4 regions of the Actinomadura sp. NTSP31 genome follow, and region 1 is predicted to be linked to each of the others. Evidence: riboswitches for the same ligand, from Rfam matches in the RefSeq annotation. Region 1 holds a riboswitch; each other region holds the start of a gene.

The links. Region 1 has a riboswitch for S-adenosylmethionine ahead of ACA514_RS21665 (aminotransferase class V-fold PLP-dependent enzyme). Riboswitches for the same ligand answer to the same signal wherever they lie in the genome.
Region 2: another riboswitch for S-adenosylmethionine. It lies ahead of thrC (threonine synthase); the one in region 1 lies ahead of ACA514_RS21665 (aminotransferase class V-fold PLP-dependent enzyme).
Region 3: another riboswitch for S-adenosylmethionine. It lies ahead of ACA514_RS00330 (PotD/PotF family extracellular solute-binding protein); the one in region 1 lies ahead of ACA514_RS21665 (aminotransferase class V-fold PLP-dependent enzyme).
Region 4: another riboswitch for S-adenosylmethionine. It lies ahead of ACA514_RS12480 (GNAT family N-acetyltransferase); the one in region 1 lies ahead of ACA514_RS21665 (aminotransferase class V-fold PLP-dependent enzyme).

Annotation. Positions count from the first base shown of each region.
Region 1 is NZ_JBGNUT010000012.1:148,620-154,352, reverse strand. It holds gene ACA514_RS21665 (aminotransferase class V-fold PLP-dependent enzyme) at 22-1,320, opposite strand; SAM riboswitch class IV at 1,365-1,481, opposite strand; gene ACA514_RS21660 (hypothetical protein) at 1,532-1,912, shown strand; gene ACA514_RS21655 (transglycosylase domain-containing protein) at 1,979-4,693, opposite strand; gene ACA514_RS21650 (FKBP-type peptidyl-prolyl cis-trans isomerase) at 4,989-5,733, opposite strand, start outside.
Region 2 is NZ_JBGNUT010000008.1:315,824-321,556, forward strand. It holds gene ACA514_RS16845 (trehalose-6-phosphate synthase) at 1-409, opposite strand, end outside; gene ACA514_RS16850 (cation diffusion facilitator family transporter) at 542-1,501, shown strand; SAM riboswitch class I at 1,613-1,754, shown strand; gene thrC (threonine synthase) at 1,771-3,015, shown strand; gene ACA514_RS16860 (MoaD/ThiS family protein) at 3,036-3,314, shown strand; gene ACA514_RS16865 (cold-shock protein) at 3,491-3,691, shown strand; gene ACA514_RS16870 (dihydrofolate reductase family protein) at 3,778-4,323, shown strand; gene ACA514_RS16875 (DUF5958 family protein) at 4,520-4,909, shown strand.
Region 3 is NZ_JBGNUT010000001.1:83,882-89,614, forward strand. It holds gene ACA514_RS00305 (hypothetical protein) at 1-438, shown strand, start outside; gene ACA514_RS00310 (alpha/beta fold hydrolase) at 468-1,187, opposite strand; gene ACA514_RS00315 (TetR family transcriptional regulator) at 1,295-1,912, shown strand; partial or broken gene ACA514_RS00320 (IS5/IS1182 family transposase) at 1,965-2,090, opposite strand; gene ACA514_RS00325 (hypothetical protein) at 2,398-2,865, shown strand; SAM riboswitch class IV at 3,908-4,023, shown strand; gene ACA514_RS00330 (PotD/PotF family extracellular solute-binding protein) at 4,116-5,201, shown strand; gene ACA514_RS00335 (ABC transporter ATP-binding protein) at 5,168-5,733, shown strand, end outside.
Region 4 is NZ_JBGNUT010000006.1:132,231-137,963, forward strand. It holds gene ACA514_RS12455 (leucine-rich repeat domain-containing protein) at 1-94, opposite strand, end outside; gene ACA514_RS12460 (hypothetical protein) at 134-880, opposite strand; gene ACA514_RS12465 (hypothetical protein) at 929-1,555, opposite strand; gene ACA514_RS12470 (Scr1 family TA system antitoxin-like transcriptional regulator) at 1,800-2,750, shown strand; gene ACA514_RS12475 (DUF397 domain-containing protein) at 2,751-2,987, opposite strand; SAM riboswitch class I at 3,376-3,465, shown strand; gene ACA514_RS12480 (GNAT family N-acetyltransferase) at 3,472-4,089, shown strand; gene ACA514_RS12485 (GNAT family N-acetyltransferase) at 4,086-4,712, shown strand; gene ACA514_RS12490 (RBBP9/YdeN family alpha/beta hydrolase) at 4,728-5,276, opposite strand; gene ACA514_RS12495 (Lrp/AsnC family transcriptional regulator) at 5,313-5,733, shown strand, end outside.

The DNA.
Region 1 (5,733 bases):
GCTTGCGGGCGATTCCGCAGGTCAGCGCCTTGCCGACCCCGCCAGTCGCGCCAGCGCGGCGCACAGCCGGTCGATGTGCTCCTCGGTGCTGCCGATCCCGAAGCTCGCGCGGACGGCCGCCCCCTCGCCGCAGCCCGCGCCGCCCTCCCCGTCCAGCAGGTGCCGGACGAGCGGGTGCGCGCAGAACTTGCCGTCCCGCACGCCGATGCCGTGCTCCCCGGACAGCGTAAGCGCCACGTCCCGCGCGTTCCAGCCGGTCACGGTGAAAGACACGATCCCGACGCGCGGCGACCGGTCGCCCCACAGGGTGAGCTCGCGGACGTGGGGGAGCGCGGCGAGGCCGGCGCGCAGCCGGGCGAGGAGCCGTTCCTCGCGGGCGGCGAGCGCGTCCCAGCCGGCGGCGGTGAGCGCGTCGCAGGCGGCGGCGAGCGCGATGACGCCGAGGACGTTCGGGGTGCCGGCCTCGTGCCGCTGCTCGGCGGACGGCGCCCACCGGACGGTCTCGGCGACGGACGCGCTCGCGCCGCCGCCCTTGAGGTAGGGCTCGGCGGCGCGCAGCCAGTCGGCGCGTCCGGCCAGCACGCCGGCGCCGAACGGCGCGTACAGCTTGTGCCCGGAGAACGCGACGTAGTCCAGGCCGAGCGCGGTCATGTCGAGGGGGCGGTGCGGGACGAGCTGCGCGGCGTCCACCGCGATGCGGGCGCCGTGCCGCCGGGCGACCTGCGCCAGCTCGCGGATCGGCCACAGCTCGCCGGTGACGTTGGACGCGGCGGTGACGACGAGCAGCCGGGCCCCGGCCGGCGTCGCGGCGAGCGCGCGGTCGGCGGCGTCGATCGCCTCGGCGGGCGTGGCGGGCACGGGCAGCCGCACGGCGCGCCGCCACGGCAGCAGCGACGCGTGGTGCTCGGACTCGAACACCACGACGCTCGTCCCGGACGGGACGGCGTGCGCGAGCAGGTTCATCGCGTCGGTGGTGTTGCGGGTGAACACGACCGCGTCGCGCCGCCACGCGCCGAGGAACGTCCGGACGGTCTCGCGCGCGTCCTCGTACGCCTGGGTGGTGACCTGCGAGGCGTAACCGGCGCCGCGGTGCACGCTGCTGTAGTAGGGCAGCGCGCGGGTGACGGCCTCGTGCACCGCCTCGAGACAGGGCGCGCTGGCGGCGTAGTCGAGGTTGGCGTACGGGACGCGGCGGCCGTCGTCCAGCGGGACGGGCGCGTCCGCGCCGATGATCCGGGGGACGCGAACTTCCGGCCCGGTGCCGGACGTCTCAGGACTCGTGAACGGGGAGCGGGACGGTGCGGGGGCGAGCGTGGGCATGCCGGTTCCTTCCGGGGTCAGGGACCCCGGGGACGCGCCCGCGGGATCCGCGCTTGCCGGAACGCGGTGCCGCGTCCGGCCTGGTCCTCACCCGGGGCACCCCATCGCGGACGAAGGGTTGCCGGCCAGCGAGCCGGGGCTTGGCGCTGGCGCTCATGACCTAGTGCGGAAGTATATGCGGAGCCGGTGGCAGATCAAGCGGGAGGGTGCGATGCGGTACGGGGCGGTTCGGGCGCTGGCCGGGGGCGTGGTGATGCTCGGCGTGTCCGGCCTGCTGGGCGCGTGCGGTGCGCTGGGGGGCGACTCCGGTCAGGTCTGCACCGACACGAAGAAGGCGTTCCAGCAGTACGTCACCCAGGTCAGGAGCGTGCCGGCGGCGGAGCCGGCGCAGTGGGGGCAGGCGACGCAGCGGCTCGCGACCCGGCTCGACGGGCTGGCGAGGGAGACCGATGACGGGGCGCTGAAGAAGGCGCTGAAGGACGAGGCGGGCCGGCTGCGCACCGCCGCCGCGAGCGTGCACACCGGGGACGCCGCGCAGCTCAGCGCCGTGCTGGACGGCACGCCCGCGCGCATCGGAAAGGCGTGCGACTAGCGGGCGTCCGGACGGAAGGCCGCAGGCCCGGCGGTTCCACCGCCGGGCCTGCGCTGCGACGCGGCGCTAATTGAACATCTGGCCGCCGCTGCCATCGTCGCCGCCGCCACCGCCGTCATTGCCGCCGCCGTCGTTCCCGCCACCACCGTCGTTTCCGCCGCCGTCGTTCCCGCCGCCTCCGCCGTTGCCGCCGCCGTCACCGCCGCCGGGCAGCGACGGGATGATGGTCGGCAGGCCGCCGGTGGGCGGCGTCGACCCGCCCGGCTCGTCCGTCCCGCCGGACGGGCGGTGCGTCGGGCCCTGCGTGGACGGCGGCTCGGTGCTCTGGCCGCCGCCGGTGGGCGGGCCGTCCCAGCCGCTGCCGGGGGTCTCGGACGGCGACCCGAACGACTCGGGGTCGTAGCCCTTGATGTCGACCGCGTCGGTCATGTACGACCGCCACATCTGGGTGGGCAGCTGCCCGCCGTACGCCCCGTACCCGGGGATGTTCAGCGCCTTGTTGTCCTCGCGGAACATCGCCACGGTGGTCGCCATCTGCGGGATGAACCCGTTGAACCAGATCGCGCGGCCCTCGTCGGTGGTGCCGGTCTTGCCGGCGACGTCGCGGCCGTCGGGCAGCTGCGCGCCGGTGCCGGTGCCGCCCTGGACGACCTGCTGCATCGCGTACGTGGCGTCCCGCGCGACCTGCGTGCCGAACGCCCGCCGGCCCTTCTCGGCGAACTTGCGGGTCTGGCCCTCGTTGTCGGTGACCGACTTCACCACGAACGGCTGGCGGAACTGGCCCTCGTCGGCGAACGCCGCGTACACGCCGGCCTGCTGGACCGGGTGCAGCGACACGATGCCGAGCGGGAACGACGTCGCGGACCGCTGCGCGGACGTCATCTGCGACGACGAGACGCCGAGCTTCTCGGCCATGCCGGCGATCCTGTCGTTGCCGATGTCCTGGCCGAGGTTCACGTACGCGGTGTTGACCGAGTGCTCGGTCGCGGTGACGAGGTTGATGTTCCCGAAGTTCTCGCCGCTGTCGTTCTCGATGCGGTGGCCGCCGAAGTACTGCGGGGAGCTGCCGTCATAGGTGTCGGACAGGCTCTTGCCGTCCTCCAGCGCGGCGGCCAGCGCGATCGGCTTGAAGCCCGACCCGACCTGCGCGGTGTCGTAGAACGCGCTGCTCGCGGCCTCGGTCAGGTAGTTGCGGCCGCCGTAGAACGCCAGCACCTGCCCGGTGTTCGGGTCGACCGACACCAGCCCGGTGCGGATCTTCTTGCTCATCCCGGCGGGGGCGGCGGCGTCGACGGCCCGCTTCGCCGCGTCCATCAGCCGCTTGTCGAACGTCGTGGTGATCTTCAGGCCGCTGCGGTTGATCTCGTCCTCGGTGTAGCCGCGCCGCTCCTCCAGCTCCTTCTTGGCCAGGTTGACCATGTAGCCCTTCTGGCCCTTGAGGACGTCGGTGATCTTCTCCTTGCCGGGCAGCGGGAACGTCATCGCGGCGGCGTCGGCGGACGACAGCGCCCCGTCGCGGACCATGTTGTTCACGACCGCGCGCCAGCGCTGCTCGGCGTACACGCGGTGCTGGCCGGTCGGGTCGGAGAAGTTGCTCGGCTGCTGGATCGCGGCGGCCAGGTAGGCGGACTCGGCGGGGGTGAGGTCCTTGACGTCCTTGTTGTAGTAGGCGTGCGCGGCCGCCTGCACCCCGTAGGCGTCGCGGCCGAAGTAGATGGTGTTGAGGTACTGCTCCAGGATCCAGTCCTTGGACTTCTCCCGGCCCACCTTCAGGGAGACCATGATCTCCTTGAGCTTGCGGGTGACCGAGCGCTCCTTGCCGATGCCGCCGTAGTAGTTGCGGACCATCTGCTGGGTGATCGTGGAGCCGCCCTGAAGCTGCTCGCCGGTCGCGGTGGACCAGAACGCCCGCGCGGTGCCCTGCACCGAGACGCCCGGGTCCTTGTAGAAGCTGCGGTTCTCGGCCGCGATGACCGCGTCCCGGGTGCTCTTCGGGATCTGGTCGAACTTCACCGCGTCCCGGTTCATCCCGGTCTTGGCGATCAGCGTCTTGCCGTCGGCGTAGTAGAACGCGGGGCCCTGCGCGAGCGCCTGCTGCTGCGGGGAGGGGACCGGCGTGAAGACGTAGGCGATCGCGAACGCGGCGACGAAGAACCCGAGGATGCCGAGCAGCGTGAACAGGATCCGGCGCAGGTAGCGGGCGCGCCGGCTGCGCGGCTTCTTCGGCCCCTTGCCGCCGCCGGCGCCTCCGCCACCGCCGGAGCCGCCGCCGGGGCCGCGCCCCGGTGGCCCCCCTTGCCTGGTCGAAGCAGCCGGCATGGTCTTGGTATCTCCCGCCGCCGAGTCGCTCACACCAGCGCCGGCGGAGCCGCCCGGAACGTCCCGCGCGGCGCGGGGGGTATCGGGGGACGCGCCCTTTTCGACCGCCGGGGATTGGGCGTCGGCGGCCGGGGATTGCGCGCCGGCGGCCGGGGATTGCGCCTCCGTGGCGCCCGCGATGCCCCCCGCATCCGCCTTGCCGTCGTTCTGAGATATGTCGTCGTTCAGGGCTGATTTCGGGTCTGGGGCGATTTCTCCGGTGTCCACGGTGAGCGTCGCCGCCCGGGTCGCGGGGGCCTCCGCCGGCCCGCCCTCCCGGCCGGGCTCGCGGTCGCCGGCCTGGTCACGGGCCTGGTCGCCGGCCTGGGCGGCCCCGTCCGCCGGGTCGTGGCGCGGTGCGGCGGCGTCCCCCGCGGCCGCCGCGGCGGCCTTCGGGGGATCCTGCCCGAGATCACGTGCCATGCCCGGTGTGCCGTCTTCCTGACCTTTTTCCCTGCTGCTCACAAGCCCCCCGTGATTATTGCGTTACCGACGATACCTGAGGGGATCCATGCGATGGGCCGCCCAATGCGCATCCTTGGCTTCCCAATAGGAGGACGGCCGCCGGGCCCTCCGGGTTGACGTGACGGATGTCGCAGCGCCTCCCCGAACGCCCGCGCACAGTTTCCTGAGAGCCTCCTGAACGCCGAGCGGCGGGGACCCAGGACCGGGTGCCCGCCGCTCGTCTCCGCCTCGCGCCGTCATGCGGCGCGCGGGCTCACTTGCGCGCCTTGGCGAGGATGTCCACCACGAACACCAGGGTGTCGGTGCCCTTGATCCCGGCCTGCGAGTTGCCGTTCTTGCCGTAGCCCTCGGCCGGCGGCAGGACCAGCATCACCCGGCTGCCGACCTTCACGCCGGTCAGGCCCTTGTCGAAACCGGGGACGGTGGCGCCGGTGCCGATCGGGAACAGCGCCGGCTGGGCGTTCTTCCAGCTGGAGTCGAAGACCTTGCCGCCCTTCCAGATCTGCCCCTGGTAGTTGACGACGGCGGCGTCGCCCTTGGCCAGCGCCGGGCCGGTGCCCTGGACGAGCGTCTTGGCCTGCAGCTTGGACGGCGCGTCCACCTTCGGGATCGTCACCTTGGGCGCCTTGCCGGCGCCCTGGTCCTCGACCTTGGGCAGGTTCTTGTCGTCCAGCTTCTGCGGGGCGCCCTGCGGGCCGGCGTTCTTCTTCCCGACCGCGGCGACGTCCACGACGAACACCACCGAGTCGTTCTTGCCGAGGCCGAGCTGCGAGCCCTGGTCGCCGAAGCCCATCGACGGCGGGACCTCGACCAGCACCCGGCTGCCGGCCGTCTTGCCGACGAGGCCCTTGTCCAGCCCCTTGACGCCGCTCTTGCCGACGGTGAGCGCCTGCGGCCCGGACGACCCGCTCTGCGACTGCTGCTCGTACGACGAGCCGATCTTCTTGCTGGTGCTCTTCTTCTTGGAGTCGTCGTCGTCGGTCTTCTTCGCCCACTGG
Region 2 (5,733 bases), on a different contig from region 1:
CGAACGCCGCGTTGTACGCCTCGTAGGACTGCCAGTCCCGCCGCGCGCGCGCGTCGAAATGCGGGCTGCGCGGGGTGTCGTACAGCAAGTGGTGGACGAACCACAGCGTCGAGTTGGCGACCGCGTTGTACGCCCGGTGAAAGGTGGCCGCGGGGATGTCGAGCATCCGGACGGCCGCGCCGCCGGTGTCGTGCCCCGCGAGGTCGATCCGCCCGTCCGGTGCGCGCCGCGCCGCCGTCCGGTCGGCCTCGCCGAGGCTCGCGCACACCCACAGCACGTCCTGCCCGGACGCCACGCCGGCGAGGCCCGACACGAGGCCGCCGCCGCCGCGCCGCATCGTCAGCGCGCCGTCGTCGGACAGCGAGAACGACACCGGGCCGCGGTTGGACGCCACCACCACTTGGCTCATACCGGCAGGGTCTCAGTTGTGACGGGGGTGCTTCAAAGTGGCCGGGGGGATGAGTTCGGCGACGCGTGAAAGGCAGGCATCTGTACCGATCCCGCCGTGATTACGGTGATCTGCACCGGGTACCCGGGCGGAATGAGCCGGTCCGAGACGACCAAGACCGTCCTCGTCGCCGGGGCGGCGAACCTGATCCTCGCCATCGCCAAACTGATCGCCGGAGCGCTGGCCGGATCCAGCGCGATGCTCGCCGAGGGCGCGCACTCCGTCGCCGACACCCTCAACCAGGGCTTCCTGCTGACCTCGCTGCGCCGCAGCGCCCGCCCGCCCGACCGCAGCCACCCGTTCGGCTACGGCAACGAGCGCTACTTCTGGTCGCTGCTCGCCGCGTTCGGCATCTTCGTCGCCGGCGGCGGCTTCTCCATCTTCGAGGGCGTCCTCGCCATGACCGGGCACGGCGGCTCCGAGGGCGACGTCTGGATCGCCTACGGCGTCCTCGGCCTCGGCGCGCTGCTGGAGGGGACGTCCTGGGTCCGCGCGTTCACGCAGGCGCGCCGCGAGACCCGCGACAACGGCCGCGACATCGTCGACCACGTCCGCCGGTCACCCGACGTCACCTTCAAGGCCGCCCTGTTCGAGGACACCGCCGCCATGATCGGCCTCGCGTTCGCCGCCGCCGGGCTCGTCCTTCGGCAGCTCACCGGGTCGCAGTTCTGGGACGGCCTCGCCTCCGTCCTGATCGGCCTGCTCCTCGTCGTCGTCGCGTTCGTGCTCGGCCGCGACAGCATGGGCCTCATCATCGGCCGCGCCGCCGACCCCGCCGCGCAGCGCGAGATCCGCGCCGAGATCGCCGCCGCGCCCGGCGTGACCGGCGTCGACGAGCTGCTCACCATGCACTTCGGCCCGGACGAGCTGCTCGTCGCCGCCCGGGTCAACTTCTCCGACGACATCAGCGCCGACCAGGCCGAGGACGTCGCCGGCGAGATCGACCGGCGGCTCAAGGAGCGCGTCCCGATCGTCCGGCACGTCTTCCTCGACCCCACCCAGCGCAGGCCCGGAGGCGCCCCCGCCGCGGACGCCGCGGGCGAGCCGGCGTGATCAAGACCACCTCCGGGTAACGTCTCACTGGCCGGACCCGCCTGTCTGCCATCCGGTCACGTCATGTAAAGTTCGCATACGAGTTCAAACGGCTCGACCACAACTGAATACCGCTCATCCAGAGGGGTGGAGGGACCGGCCCTGCGAAGCCCCGGCAACCACCCGGCTGACGCGCGCTCGCGATCCTGCGAGGCCGGCCGGGAGATGGTGCCAACTCCGGCCTGCGACCAAGGTGGCGCAGGAAAGATGGGGAGAAAGGCCTCGCCCTCATGGCACTCACGTCTGCCACAGACCTCGGACCCGCTACCGCCCTCGTCTGCCGCGAATGCGGCTCCCAGCGCGATCTCGGCCCGTTCTACGCGTGCGAAGAATGTTTCGGCCCGCTGGAGATCGCCTACGACTTCGGCGGGATCACCCGGGCCGGCATCGAGTCCGGCCCCCGCAACATCTGGCGCTACCGCGGGCTGCTGCCCGTGCCGTCGACCGTCGCCGACACCCCCAACACCGAGCCCGGCCTGACCCGGCTCGTCCGCGCCGACAACCTCGCCGAGAGCCTCGGCCTGCAGCGCCTGTGGGTGAAGGACGACAGCGGCAACCCGACCCACTCGTTCAAGGACCGCGTCGTCGCGGTCGCGCTCGCCGCCGCCCGCGAACTCGGCTTCAAGGTGCTGGCCTGCCCGTCCACCGGCAACCTCGCCAACGCGGTCGCCGCCGCCGCGGCCCGCGCCGGGATCCGCAGCGCGGTGTTCGTGCCGTCGAACCTCGAGTCGCAGAAGATCATCACGACGGCCGTGTACGGCGGGACGTTCGTCACCGTGGACGGCAACTACGACGACGTGAACCGGCTCGCGTCCGAGATCGCGGGCGAGCAGGAGGACTGGGCGTTCGTCAACGTCAACGTCCGCCCGTACTACGCCGAGGGCTCCAAGACGCTCGGCTACGAGATCGCCGAGCAGCTCGGCTGGCGGCTGCCCGACCAGATCGTGGTCCCGGTCGCGTCCGGCTCCCAGCTCACCAAGATCGACAAGGCGTTCCAGGAGCTGATCAAGCTCGGCCTGGTCGAGGACAAGCCGTACCGCGTGTTCGGCGCGCAGGCCGCCGGCTGCGACCCCGTCTCCGCCGCGTTCAAGGCGGGCCACGACGTCGTCCGGCCGGTCAAGCCCGACACCATCGCCAAGTCCCTGGCGATCGGCAACCCCGCCGACGGCCCCTACGTGCTCGACGTGACGCGCCGCACCGGCGGCGCCGTCGAGGACGTCACCGACGCCGAGGTCGTCGAGGGCATCCGCCTCCTCGCCCGCACCGAGGGCATCTTCGGCGAGACCGCTGGCGGCGTCACCGTCGGCTGCCTGCGCAAGCTCGTCGACTCCGGCGCGCTCGACCCGTCCGCCGAGACCGTGATCATCAACTCCGGTGACGGCCTGAAGACGCTGGACGCCGTCGCCCCCGTCGCCAAGCCGAGCGCGAACATCGCCCCGACGCTGGAGGCGTTCCGCGCCGCCGGCCTCGCCTGAGAACGAGAAGGAGCCAGCACATGAGCAGCGTGTCCGTCCGCATCCCGACGATCCTGCGGACCTACACCGGCGGCGAGGCGGAAGTGAAGGCCGAGGGCGACACCCTGCGCGCCGTGGTCGCCGACCTGGAGGCCAGCTACACCGGCATCTCGGCCCGCATCCTCGACGACGCCGGCAAGATCCGCCGGTTCGTCAACGTCTACGTGGGCGACGAGGACGTCCGGTTCGCCGACGGCCTGGACACCGCGACGCCCGCGGGCGCCCAGATCTCGATCATCCCCGCCGTCGCCGGCGGCTGACCGCCACCGGCGAACCGCCCTTCGCCTCCGGGCACCGTCGCGGCCGCCGGGTAGGGTCGACTCCGATCACGCCGAGTCGACCCCGCCCGCGGCGCAGCGCCGCGGAGACGCGGATGATCCGCGGTCCCGCGATGGCAGGGGCGGGGCCGGGGAACGGTCGAGCGGCGGGCTGGCGAATGGCGCAGGGCACGGTCAAGTGGTTCAACGCCGACAAGGGCTACGGCTTCATCGCGGTCGACGGAGGCCGTGACGTCTTCGTCCACCACTCGGCGATCCAGATGGACGGTTACCGCGTCCTCGAACAGGGCGGGCGCGTCGAGTTCGAGATCACCCAGGGCGACCGCGGCCCCCAGGCCGACGCCGTCCGCCCCCTCTGACACCACCCGCGGATCACCGATGAGTTCGCCCGGTCCCGCCGGTCTCAACACGGGACGGCACGGACGGCGACCCTGAGGGAGGTCCTGTGGGCAAGGTGATCGTTTCCACCCAGATGACGGTCGATGGCGTGATCGACCGGATCGACGAGTGGTTCACGCCGGCGGGCGAGCACGAGGATTCCGGCAGCTTCGACCAGCTCTTCGCCGCGGACGCACTCCTCCTCGGCCGCAAGACGTACGAGGGCCTGGCGAGCGTCTGGCCGACCATCACGGACACCCGCGGCTTCGCGGACCGGGTCAACGGCATGCCGAAGTTCGTCATCTCCCGCACTCTGCGGGGACCGCTGGAATGGAACGCCAGCCTCGTCGAAGGCACCCCCGCCGAGGCCATCTCCGAGCTGAAGCAGCGCTATACGGGGAACCTCGTGTCCTACGGCTGCGGCGAACTGGCGCATCACCTGGCCACCCAGGGCCTCGTGGACGAGATCCGGTTCTGGGTCCACCCCGTCGTCCTCGGCCACGGCACGCGTCCGTTCCACTCCCTCGAACCGCCGGTGCACATGACCCTGACGGGCAGCACGACGTACCGTTCGGGAGTCACACTCCTGAGCTACCGCCCGAAGCCCGAATGACAGCCACAAGATCGACGGCACCGCTCGACGACTAGGGCGACGCAGCTCAAAGCCTGTTCAGCAGTAACCCCCACCCGACCAGCGAACGAACGGCCCACCACGCACGAACGGGCCGTCCGTTCCGCGATGGTTCCGCGCTTCGCGATCTGGTTCGATGACCGTGCGAGATCGGGTGCGTGTGGTGAGGTGGGTAGGGATGAACGAGCGTGCGGTCATCCTGAACGAGTTGGCGCAAGGGATATCTCCGATTGCTCAGGGCGTCGAGTGGTTCGACGGTCTGAACGACACTGAGCAGTTCGACGCCTTGCGCGCCCTCGCGGCCTTCTGCCTTCAGGCGCGCGCCACCGTCGACGACGGGCCGGAGAGCATCCGCAGGGCCGGAATCCGCCCCACCTACACTCCAGCGGTGCTGATCACGCGCGGGCGTGTCGGGGAGCAACTAGCAAAGATCATCAACTTGCGGCAGGACGAGCGGGTTAAGGCATTCCGCCTGCTGGTCGCCCTCTTTGCCGTTGCTGATGAACGACGGCGTGAGCGGTGTTGCGCCGATGGGTGCGGCCATGCTTGGCACCACCTCCAGACCTGATCCCGCAAGTGCCTTGGCCAGCGGCGTAGCCGCTGTTCTCCCCCGCCTTCCTCCCCCCGGCCCCGACGAGACCTGCCCGGTGCCGGTCGTCGCTTCTCGGGTGGGTCGGCACCTCTGTACTTCGCGGGGCTGCGGCCGCGTCCCGTTCCGGCCAGTCCTGAACTGGTCGCCATCCTGCGGGCGCACATCGAGCAGTTCGGGACGGCTGAGGACGGTCGGCTGTTCCGCAGCGAGCGCGGGAACCGACTGGCGCCCGTCGGTTACGAAACGGTGTGGCGGCGGGCTCATGAACATGTCCTCACACCTGCCCAGCTCGCTATACCGCTGGCGGAACGGCCGTACGACCTGCGGCACGCGTGCCTGTCGCTGTGGCTGAGCGGTGGGGTTCCGGCGGCGAACGTCGCTGCTCGTGTTGGGCGCTCCATCGCCATGTTGCAGAGCACGTATGCTCACTGCATCGACGGCGATGAGGACATCATGAACCGGCGCATTGATGCAGCGCTGGGGGCTCCTCCTACTCCGGCCGCGGAACGCGCGGAACGGATCGCCACCCCTACCTCCCACGCTCGGGCACGTGTTCCGCGAATACCGGCGCACGAGCGCGCACACCGGATCACATCGGCACATGTCCGGCGGCGAGCCGCGGCCCTCCGACGCAGGTCAGAGCGAGTCCGGGCAGGTCGATGAAGATGACTGCGGCGTGGATGTACGGCGCTTGCACTCGGCAGGGTAGAGTGCTAAAAAACGGTTGGCACTCTGCTGTGGAGAGTGACAGCTTCACAGTCTGGGTCGGGGCGATGAGGCCCCAGTCCGGTGGCGGAATG
Region 3 (5,733 bases), on a different contig from region 1:
ATCACCTTCGAGGGGACCGCATACCCGGCGGCCAGACAGCCGATACCCACCTACCTGGCATACGGCTACGGCGACCTGGCATTCCTCAAGGGCGACCTCTGGGACGACATCCAGAACGACCTCGACGCCTGGGCCGCCTACCACCTCGGGGTCAACGGGCTCGCACTGGACGATGTCGACCGCCGCGAGGGGCGGCCCAGCGGCTGGCACAACCGCTTTCGGACCTGGACGTGGCGCAAGCCGGGATTTCCAGCACCGGTCGTCAAGGTGACCAAGAACCTGTACCGGTCCCACAACAACATCCCGGAGGAGACACCGATGCTCTGGGAATTCATGCGCCATTACCGCCACGAAGTGGACAAGGCCGGAAACATCACGCGGTACTACAGCCCCTCCGGATTCAGCCGACATGGAGACGAGCGGGTCATCCCGACATAACACCAACCCCGACAATGAGCCTGTTCGTGCTAACTGGCCGCCACTTCCAGAAGAGCGTCGGCAACCGCCCGGGGTTCGGTGATCATGAGATCGTGCCCGGTGTCGACGTCCCATAGCCGGCCTTCCGAGCGCGCCTTTTCGATGAGGTCCGGGGCACGGGTGGCCAGGGTGGAGGTGCAGACGATGTGGTACTGGGGAATCGCCCACAGCGCGTCCTCGTTGGTGAGCTCGAGTGGCTGTTCAAAGCACTTCCAGGGGTGTGCGGTCAACCGGGCGTCCATCCAGGCGAGCACGTCGGGGTCGCTCACCCCATAGAAGGCACCGGCACCGGGGGCGGGCGTCAGGACGAGCTCGATGCCGTCGACGACCTGCCCGAACGGGCGGGCGGCGTCGATGACCGGTCCGGCGACGTCGTGCAGCGACTGGCCGTTCACCGGTGTGGCGGCATCGAGGTAGACCAGGCGGCCGACGCGGTCGGCCGCCCGGTCGGCGGCACCGGTGATCACCATGCCGCCGTAGCTGTGACCGACCAGGATCACCTCGCGCAGGTCCTCGTAGTGAAGTACGGCAGCGATGTCCTGAATGTGCAGGTCCAGGTCAACGTGCGGGCCCAACAGATGCAAGCGTTCGGCCAGCCCGGTCATCGTCGGCGTGTAGACCTCATGGCCGGCGGCCCTCAGCAACCGGGCGACCGGCTGATAGCACCATCCGCCGTGACCGCCGCCGTGGACCAGCACATAAGTAGCCATGGCGTCTCCTCGTGGGCGCGGTGCCCGGACTACCGGCCGAGGGTGAGTAACCTCGTTACTGAGTAACCAGGTTACTCTCGTGGTGGGCGCGGAGATAGGTGTGATCGGTGACGGCGCAGGCGGAGCGAAAGGTCCAGAACCACACGCATGACGCGATCGTGGACGCCGTGCTCGAACTGCTGAAGGACGGCGGTTACCAGGCCGTCCATCTGCGGGAGGTGGCCCGGCGCGCCAAGGTCTCCCTGGCGACGATCTACAAGTTCTTCCCCACGCGGGACGAGCTGATCGTGACGGCCGTGGAACGGTGGATGGCGGCCAACGTGTGCGCCGAGCTGATCCCGACCGTTCCCGGCGAGTCCCTGTACGAAGGCCTCATGCGGGTGTTCCGGCATGTCTTCGAACCATGGGAGCGCAACCCGCGGATGCTGGAGGTCTACCAGCGGGCGCAGGCGGGCCCCAGCGGGGAACGGCTCCGCCGCCAGGCCTGGTGGGCGATCGAGCCCGTCGCAAGGGCGATGCTCCAGAAACTCGACCCGCAGTACGCGGAGGACATCGCGCTCGTCCTCACCCACCTGGGCCACTCCGTCGTGGGCTCTTTCGCCGCCGGTGAACTCGACATCACCGAGATCCTGCCCGTCCTCGAACGCGCTGTATACCGCCTGACCGCCGACAACGCGACAGCCGCCGCGGGCCACTCCCCCAAGGACCGGCGCACAAGCCACTGACGACAGAAGCAGCGCTCAGCAGCCCTCTCGAACCGACCGACACTGAGTCCTTTCAGCGTGATGTGGTCTCGCGGAGTTGCAGGGCGTGGACGGCCTCGGCGACGTGACCGGCGCGATAGGGGCAGCAGCGCAGCTTCCGCAGGATTCGCCATGACTTGAGCTTGGCGTTCGCTCGTTCCGCCCGCGACCATCATGCGATCAGCAGTCACCGCCCCGCTGCTGAAAAAGGGCTCACTGAGGGCCCGGTGGTTTTCGACGACCTGAACTTCGTCTTCCCTCCACGATCCGAGGCCGGCCTGCGGGCAGTACAAGACGGCCAACGTGCTGTTTGCGGTCGAAGCGACCCGGGCTGGGCCGACGGGTGGAGGAGCGACCTGCGTCATCACCCGCGAAGCCGGACCGTCGGCCGTATCGTCCCTGATCGTTGTGCCGCCGCGTGTTCTGTTAATCTCCGTCCGCAACACCCCCTGCCTCCGGAGGCCTCCGTGCCAAAGAAGATCGCGATCCACCTCGTCCTCGGCGGCCTGGTCCTCGTCGGCGCCGTCGCGTGCAACGGCGACGACAAGACCGCGGCGGCCGGCAAGTCCTCCGCCCCGCCCACGACGGCGACCACGACAGCGACCACGACGACGCCTGCGCCGGTACAGACCACCCCGACAACGAGCGCTCCCGGGACCCCAGCGCCGACTACCACCGAACCCAAGCTCCCGAACAGCAAGCAGATCGTGATGATCGACCCGGACGGCAAGAAGTACACGTACACGACGATGGCGCAACTGGCCGCGGGCATGCGCTACACCATGGGCGACAACCCCCAGCCCAACTTCTGCGAGAAGTCCTACACCAAGGGTGTTGAAGGCGGCGGCAAGTTCCCCGCGGGCAGATCGGCCTTCCTGGCCGCCTGCCGAGAAGGCTGGCGCAAGGCGGAACAGATGCACCGCAACGGACAGTGAATCGGCGGCCACATCGGCGCCGAGGGGGCTTGAGTGACTTCTTCGGGAGACCCGAAGCGGCCCCCCGATTGGCTCCCGAACCTACGAAGAAATCAACAGAGAACCGCTGAGGTCAACCACGAAACGTGCTTTGACCTGCGGAAACTTGACGTGGGTAATACTGGGTTCGAACCCGTGACCTCGCAGATCCATGCCGGGCGTAGGGCTCAGTACTCATCCTCGAACCAATTGACACTACAGGCCTTTGTCTGGGTGCGCCCCTCGGCGAGAAGGCGATCTCGTCGCTGTCGCCGCAGAATCCTGTGTCGCGCGTAGCGAAGAGCGCCGCGATGGTCGAAGGTGCGCCGTCACGGCCGAGTCGGACACGATACGACACTCCGCTCCGCGTCGCTCATTTATGCTCAGGGCTGAAGTCACAATACCTGTATCAACCGGCCTGTCGACCATTCCTCGATAATTGGATACAAAGATCAGCCTGAGCACGAAAAACACAGTGGAGCGGTGAATGGACGTCCACCTCGCCGCCCTCGAGTCCGGCGCGCCCGCGTTCATGACACGTTCCGGTTCAGCGGCGCCTACCTGCGCGACGCACTGGCGGACATCACCGCGTCGATGCCGGTCGGGCCGAGCATGGCGTTCCCGCCTGGCGCCGTGCACGCCCAGCGCGCCCTCGGCGTCGGGATCGGCGTCCTTCCAGTTGCCGCTGACCCCGATCGGCCCAGCGTCGCGCCTCCAGGCGCAGAATGATCCGGGCCTTACCGATCATCCAGTTGGCCGCGGGCCCAGGAACCGCGGCCGGCCTTCCCCTTGCTCACGGTGCCGGCAGGCCCTCCGCCAGCGGCGCAGCGGGACCTGCCTCGAAGGCCGGCCGTTCGACGACCGGCCCTTGCTCGCGATCGGCCGCGCGGTCGAAGCCGAGTTGAGCTGATCGCCGCACCATCACACGCGTCCGCATCCGCGACCGGCAGGATGCCCTGCCCTCCGGAGCTTCGGTCATCCGTAATCAGGGTATTCAGACCGTTTTTATATGGTATGTTCCTGCCGTCACGAGTTCCAGCGCCAAGCCCCGGCTTGCTGGGCGGCAACCCTCCGACCGCGGTGGGGTGCTCCGGGTGAGGACACGGTCGTCCGCCGGACATGCGACGACAAGCGCGGGTTCGCAGGGCCGCGTTCCCCGAGACCTCGGGAACGGTGACGTGCGCGCGACGGAGGCCCATCGCTGTGCCGGCTCGGACATGGAGGAGTGAGACGTGGGAAGGCGATCGGCGTTCGCCGTCATCGGCGCGGTGGCGCTGCTGGCGGCCGCGGCGTGCGGGGTGGACACCGCCGACACCGGCGGTTCGGGCAAGGGCGGCAAGGAGCTGACGGTCACGGTCTTCTCCGGACCGTGGGAGGACTTGTTCAAGAAGTCCTTCGTCGAGCCGTTCGAGCGGGACACCGGCGCCAAGGTGAACCTCGTCCCGGGCGCCAACGCCGAGTGGCTCACCAAGCTGCGCGCCGCCGGCGGCAAGAACCCGCCGTTCGACCTGGTGGTGCTGACCCCTGACGCGGCCCGTCCGGCCGTGGCGGGCAAGCTGGTCCAGCCGCTGGAGACGGCGAAGGTGAGCAACTGGAGCGACCTCGACCCGGTGGAGATCGAGAAGACCACGGTGGCGGGGAAGAGCTACGGCGTCCCGCTGACCATCGGCTCGACCGGGCTGCTCTACCGCACCGACAAGGTCAAGCAGGCGCCGGTCGACTGGCAGGACATCTTCGGCAAGGACCTGTGCGGGCACGTGGCGCTGCCGCCGCTGACCTACAACCCGGGACTGGAGTTCTTCAGCGCCCTGGTGACCGGCCAGGGCGGGAAGCTCTCCGACCCCGCGGACGTCGACAGGGCGTTCAAGCAGCTGGAGCAGCTGAAGGGCTGTGTGTCGTCCTACCCGGCGAACGCGACGGCGGTGCAGAGCGCCATCCAGAACGGCGAGGCGTGGGCGGTCCCGTACTGGGACGGGCGGGCCTTCGCGATGGCGCAGGCCGGGGGCAAGGTCGGCTTCACCTATCCGAAGTCCGGCGCGGTCGGCGCACTGAGCAGCTACTTCCTGGCCTCGGGCAGCAAGAACAACGACCTGGCCTACAAGTTCCTCGGGTACATCGCGAACGCCACGTACCAGAAGCCCTTCGCCGAGGGGAACTGGTACGCCGGCTCCAACAGCAAGATCGACTACAGTCCCGCCTTCAAGGCGAAGATCAAGTACGGCACGGACGTCTACCGGACGTTCCACTGGGTCGACTACGACGTCGCCACGCCGAAGCTCAACGAATGGCAGCAGCGGTGGAACGAGATCTTCCGCTGAGCGGCGCGGCCGCGGCCGGCGGACCGGCCGCCGGGCACGTCGAAGCCGGGCGGCCCGCAGCGGGGCACGTGGAGATCGAGGATCTGGCCGTCGGCTACGACGGCCAGCCCGTCCTGGACCTGGACCGGCTGTCGGTGCGGCGCGGCGAGTTCCTGTCGATCCTCGGGCCGAGCGGCTGCGGCAAGACCACGCTGCTGAACGCCATCGCCGGGTTCGTGGCGCCCGACAGCGGCCGCGTCCTGGTCGACGGCGACGACATCACCGCCCTGCCTCCGCACCGGCGGGGGCTCGGCATGGTCTTCCAGAACTACGCGCTGTTCCCGCACCTGTCCGTGGCGAGCAACGTCGCCTACGGGCTGCGCGTCCACCGGGTGCCCAAGCGGGAGCGCGCGGAGCGGGTGGCCGATGCGCTGCGCCTGGTCGGCCTGGAGGAGTTCGCCGACCGGCGCCCCCGGGCGCTTTCGGGCGGCCAGCAGCAGCGGGTGGCGATCGCCCGCGCCCTGGCCACCCGTCCGGCAGTGCTGCTCCTGGA
Region 4 (5,733 bases), on a different contig from region 1:
CCGGGGCGGCTTCGATGAGATCGAGAGACCGCAGCCGGGGCAGGGACGCCAGCGGAGCGAGGTTGGTGATGTCACGGCAGCCGCTCAGGTCCAACGTGGACAGCTTGCGGAGGCCGGACAGCGGTCAGATTCCCTACGCCGCTCCGATCCAGGTAGAGAGGTAGGCGACGCTCAGTGTTGTCTGCGGACGCGTGAACCGCTCGAAGCGAACACCGAGGAGCTCCAGCGTGTCCAGGCTTTCGCTGATGGACGCGAGGTAGCGCCGGGTGAACTCGTCGTCGTCGGCTTTGCCTTCCGGGGCCGTGAGCGTTCGTGCGGGGAGCCGGGACAGGGCGGCTCCGACCTGGTCGGCGAGTCCGGTGAGCCGCGCGAGTGTTTCGGCGGACGCGCGCGGCCCGAACTCCGGTAGGTGAATGACGATGCGCGCCAGGCAGTCGCAGCACTCGTCCAGCACGACCTCGTAAAGGTGCGCGCCCGCCTCGCCCAGCTCGAACTCCGCCCGCCGTGCCGATAGCCGCGACCGCAGGCCCCGCGCGAGCTTCACCGGGTCGGCGTCCGCCGCGAAGAAGGCCTCGTCCGAGAGGTCGGCGGTGTCGAGGGTGTGGACGACGGCGAACAGCGCCGCGTCGCGGTCGCCGTCGGTGAGCCCGCCGAACTCGTTGGCGGCGAACGTCAGGAGCCGTTCGGCCACCGAGTCGGCGATGTCCTCGAACTGCCGCTGGACGCGCCGCCGTCTGATCTCGTCGGGGAAACCCGTCCTGATCAGCTCGGTGAGGTCCTTTCCGGCGGCGTCCCTGGTGGAACGTCCGGCGATGAACCGCCCGACGGCCAGCCGCGCCACCGACGCGCCCACCCGCAAAGCCGCCACCTCGACCGACATGGCACCTCCGCTTCAGCCGGAAGAGCCATTATGGCGAGAACCCAGGTCTCACGCGACCGCCATTGTCCGGTCTTCGCGCGTCCCCGAGATCTCTTGCGGCACATGAACGAACCCCTGGCGGCGCCGCGAGGCGACCGACACCCTCAGGTCCGGGCGGTACGCCGCAGGGCATATCCCGTCGTATCCATGCTTGACGATTCCCCAGTAGATGTCTTCGGAGACCGCGAGAACGAGCGGTGAACTGCTCGCCCGCAGGCATTTCTTCAGCCTCGGCGCGTCCAGTAATCGACAGGCCAGGTCGATCGCCTCACCGAACGGCCCGTTCTCGTCCCGGTGGATCTCGCCTGCGTGCACGACGGCTCGAAGGCGCATGCACCTGCTCGGCCGCTCCGCCGCCGATATCGACTCGTTGTAGTCGGCCAGCTGCCGGTTGAGGCCCGGAACGAGGCGGGACAGCAGATGGGTCTTCGGTAGTTCGTCGACCGGGTGGAACAGTGCGAGGACGCCGTCTCCGCGGTCCTCGAACGGGTCGCACCACCGGTCCTCGATGCCCGCGGCCGCCATGGCCCGCTTCACCTGGCCGTAGATCTGGCTCCGCAGTTCCTCCTTGATCGGGTTCGTGCGGAGCGCCCCGGTCGAGTTCTCCAGGTCGACGGCCAGAATGCTCCTGTGCACCGGGTTGCCGCTCACCTGGACGCCCCCAAATTCGCTCTGCTGTTAGAACCTCTGGCAATAGTCTGCAACCGGTTCTCTGAGTCGTGCAAGGTGCACAGCGGCATGCATCGCACCCGGATCGCCTCTGTATCCATCTGGCAAGGTTGACGACTTCCAGTGAGACAGAATGATGTCAAAGGTGGGGAACCGCTTTTCCGCGAGGTCTGGTGATCCAGGCGGCGCGAGGTTATCGTTGCCCTGCAACTTGCAGATCGGCGTCCGGGCCGCAGAACCGAAACCGATTCGCTGGGAGGCCGGGGTGGCAGCAGCGCCGACCGTCCGCCGTCGCCGCCTCGGCATCGAGTTGCGGAGGCTGCGGGAGCACCTCGGCCGCACGGTCGAGGAGGTCGCAGATCGGCTCGGCTGGTCTCCGTCGAAACTGAGCCGCATTGAGAACGCCCGGATCGGCGTGCGGGTCTCGGACGTCCGGCTGTTGCTGGAGTTGTACCGCGTGGGGGAGAGGCACAAGGGGGAGGTGCTGGCCCTCGCGCAGGCCGCGACGGAGCACGGCTGGTGGGCCGGGTACCGGGATGTCCTGTCCGGCGAATTCGGTACCTATGTCGCCCTGGAGGACGAGGCGCGCACCGCGCTCACCTTCACCACGTACGCCGTTCCGGGGCTCTTGCAGAGCAAGGATTACGCGCACCGCATATTGAGCAGCGGGAGGGTCATCGCCGTTTCCACTCCGCGCGAGGTCGAGCGCCGGCTGGAACTGCGCATGCGGCGGCAGGAAGTGCTGCACGGCGATGGTTCCCTGACCCTCTCGGCCGTGGTGGACGAGTCCGTCCTGCTGCGCGTCATCGGCGGCCGGGATATCATGCGCCGGCAGATGCTCGATCTGCTCGAACTCGCTGAATTACCGAATGTCCACGTCCACGTGCTTCCCCTGGACGTCGACCGAGAGCCGATATTCGCGGACGACTTCACACTTCTGGATTTCGCACCCGCCTACGACGTCACCTTCCCTGACGTGGTCTACCTGGAGAATCTGTCGACCACGGCGGTGCTTCAGCGCGACGGCGTCACGCACATGTACCGGTTGTGCTGGGAGGCGCTCAGGTCGGTCTCGCTTTCCGCGGACGAGTCGCTGCGGCGGATATCCCGGGCGGCGGAGGAATGGGGTCCGTCCGGCGCCCGGAGCTGCGCCGACGTGTGATCACGACCGCGGATCGGCCTGCTTCGAGAGCCTCGGCAGCGCCTGGAAATCCTGCCGGGAGATGATGAGGACGGGTCCGTCGGTCCCTTGCTTGGAGTCTCGCATGGCGATGCCGCCCGGCGAATGGCGGGCGACCTCTACGCAATACGTCTCCTTGCATCTGCGACTCTTGCGCCATGCCGACGGCTGTGCGTCGGATGTCGGGCCGGTCGCGTCGTCGTCCGCCCATTCGGGCATGCGGGGTCCTTTCCTTCCAACGGGGCCGCAGGTCGCGGGCTGGGGTAGAGAGTAGCGAGGACGCCGTCGACTTCGAGGGGTTTCCTGCAACATTCCCGACATGTTCTCTAACTAGGAAAAAACCGGACAGCCCGGACCAAATGAACGCTTGGTTCGCTTGGTCCTCATGCGCGGGCGACGAATCGGGCGCCCGGGCGGTGCGTCGCCGCCCGAGAATGACCGGCTGGCCATTTTCTGGCTGGGCGCCTAATTCGTGAGAGTCTCAATCGCCCATCGAATGGTCGTCCGTGGAGACGGCCACCACCGCGCGCCGGCTCCTCGTGCGGCTCCCGCACCGAACGAATCGTGTTGACGGCTGGCGGCGGGGCGGGCAGGATGCGGGGGGTTGTGATCATCTAGAGGATCTGAGGGGCCTGGCCCGGGGACGGTCCGGCAACCTGCTTTTGTGGCAAGGTGCCAATGCCAGGAGCGATGAGGAGAGTTCATGGGCGTGCGCCTTGATGTTCCTGTGCTGGCCGGGACGGTCGTCCGGCTGGAGCCGCTGTCGATGGGGCATGTGCCGGAGCTGGCGGAGGCCGCCGAGGAGAACCGGTCGTCGTACGGGTTCACGCTCGTGCCCGGTGCGGCGGACATGGAGTCGTACGTCGCCGGGCAGCTCGCGCGGCCTGGGCTGACGCCGTTCGCGCAGGTCAGGGTCGCGGACGGGAAAGCGGTGGGGCATACGGGGCTGTGGGATCCGCGGACGTGGCCCGGCACGGAGCGGTTGAGCGCGATCGAGATCGGGTGGACGTGGCTGGCGGCGTCCGCGCAGGGCACCGGCATCAACGTCGAGGCGAAGAAGCTCCTGTTCACCTACGCGTTCGAGACGCTGGGCGTGGTGCGCGTCGACCTCAAGACCGATGCGCGGAACGAGCGGTCGCGGCGGGCGATCGAACGGCTCGGCGTGCATTTCGAGGGCGTCCTGCGGAGCTGGTCGCCGTCGTGGGCACCGGACGAGGAGGGCACGCTGCGTGATTCGGCGATGTTCTCGGTGGTCGAGCCGGAATGGCCGTCGGTGAAGACGGCCATGACGAATCGTCTGGCGGAGACCGTCGGGCGGTGACGGTGAGGGAACTTCCCGGGTGCGCGCCGGTGCTGGGCGGGGCGCTCGTGCGGCTGGAGCCGCTGTCGATGGGGCATGTGCCGGAGTTGGCGGAGGCCGCCGAGGAGGGACGGGCGGCGTACGGGTTCACTCCGGTGCCTTCCGCGGCCGGGATGGAGTCGTACGTCGCCGGCAAGCTCGACCGCTCTGAGCTGATGCCGTTTGCGCAGGTCAGGGTGATGGATGGGAAGGCGGTCGGGCACACCGCGCTGTTGCATCCGCGGCCGTGGCCCGGCCGGGACCGGCTGTGCGCGGTCGAGATCGGGTGGACGTGGCTGGCGGCGTCCGCGCAGGGCACCGGCATCAACGCCGAGGCCAAGAGGCTCCTGTTCGGCTATGCCTTCGAGACGCTGGGCGTGGCACGCGTGGAGCTCAAGACGGATGCGCGCAACGAGCGGTCGCGGCGGGCCATCGAGCGGCTCGGCGTGCATTTCGAGGGGGTGCTGCGCAGCTACTCGGAGTCGTGGGTGCCCGGCGAGGAGGACGAGCTGCGGGACACGGCCATCTTCTCGGTGATCGCCGACGAATGGCCGTCCGTGAAGACGACCATGACGAACGTCTTGGCAGGGGCCGTCCAGCCCTGACGGCACCCAGCGGCCCTATTGCTGGGTCAGCGAGTCCAGTAGTTCACGGCCGTGCTGCCATGAGCCCAGGCTGCTGGCGGAGTTGATGTGTCCGCACGCGCCCGCCAGGTGCCATCGCGCCTCCCATCGCGCCGCGAAGCCGGCGGCTGCCTCGGGGGTGCAGTACGGGTCGTCGGTGCTGCCCACCACCAGGGCCGGGCACGGCAGCGGCTGCGACGACACGTCGGTGAACGTTGCGGCCGCCTGGTGGGGGAACGCCGGCCCGTCCGGGTCGGGGGGCGCGACCAGGAACGCGGCGCCTGGCGGGCTTGAGGGATTCCTGTTCAGCCAGGTGGACGCCGCCCAGCAGCCCAGGCTGTGGGCTACCAGCACGACGCGGCGGTCCCGCCGGGAAGCCTCGTCGTACGCCTCCTGTACGGCACCGACCCAGTCGTCCAGGTCGGGGGCGGACCAGGAGGCAGGGGAGATCCGCACCGCCGAGGTGTCCCACTGCCGCTCCCACAGGGTCTGCCAGTGCTGCTCGTCCGACCCGTCGATGCCCGGGATGATGATGTATGCGGTCACTGCCCACCACCGTTTCACTCGTCGCTCCCTGCGATCATGGGTGCGCTCGACGCAGATTCTGATGGATGCATCAGGGCGGTGGTGGCAGCGCAAGTGATCTCAAAGAAGATGGTGCGGACGACAATGGAATCACTCGACCGGATTGACCGGGACATCCTCGCCCTGCTCCAGACCGACGGCCGGCTGACCGGCGCGGAGGTCGGGCGCCGTGTCGGACTCTCGCAACCCGCGGCCAGCGCGCGCATCCAGCGGCTGGAGAAGAGCGGTGTCATCACCGGCTACCGGGCCCTGGTCGACCCGGAAGCCCTCGGACTGAACATCCACGCGGTCGTCCGGCTGCGCACCACGCACGCCCGGCTCGCACCCGCCTTGGACTTCGCCTCCCGGACTTCCGAGATCACCTCCACCCTCAGGGTCACCGGGGAGGACTGCCTCATCTTCGACGTCCACTGCCCGC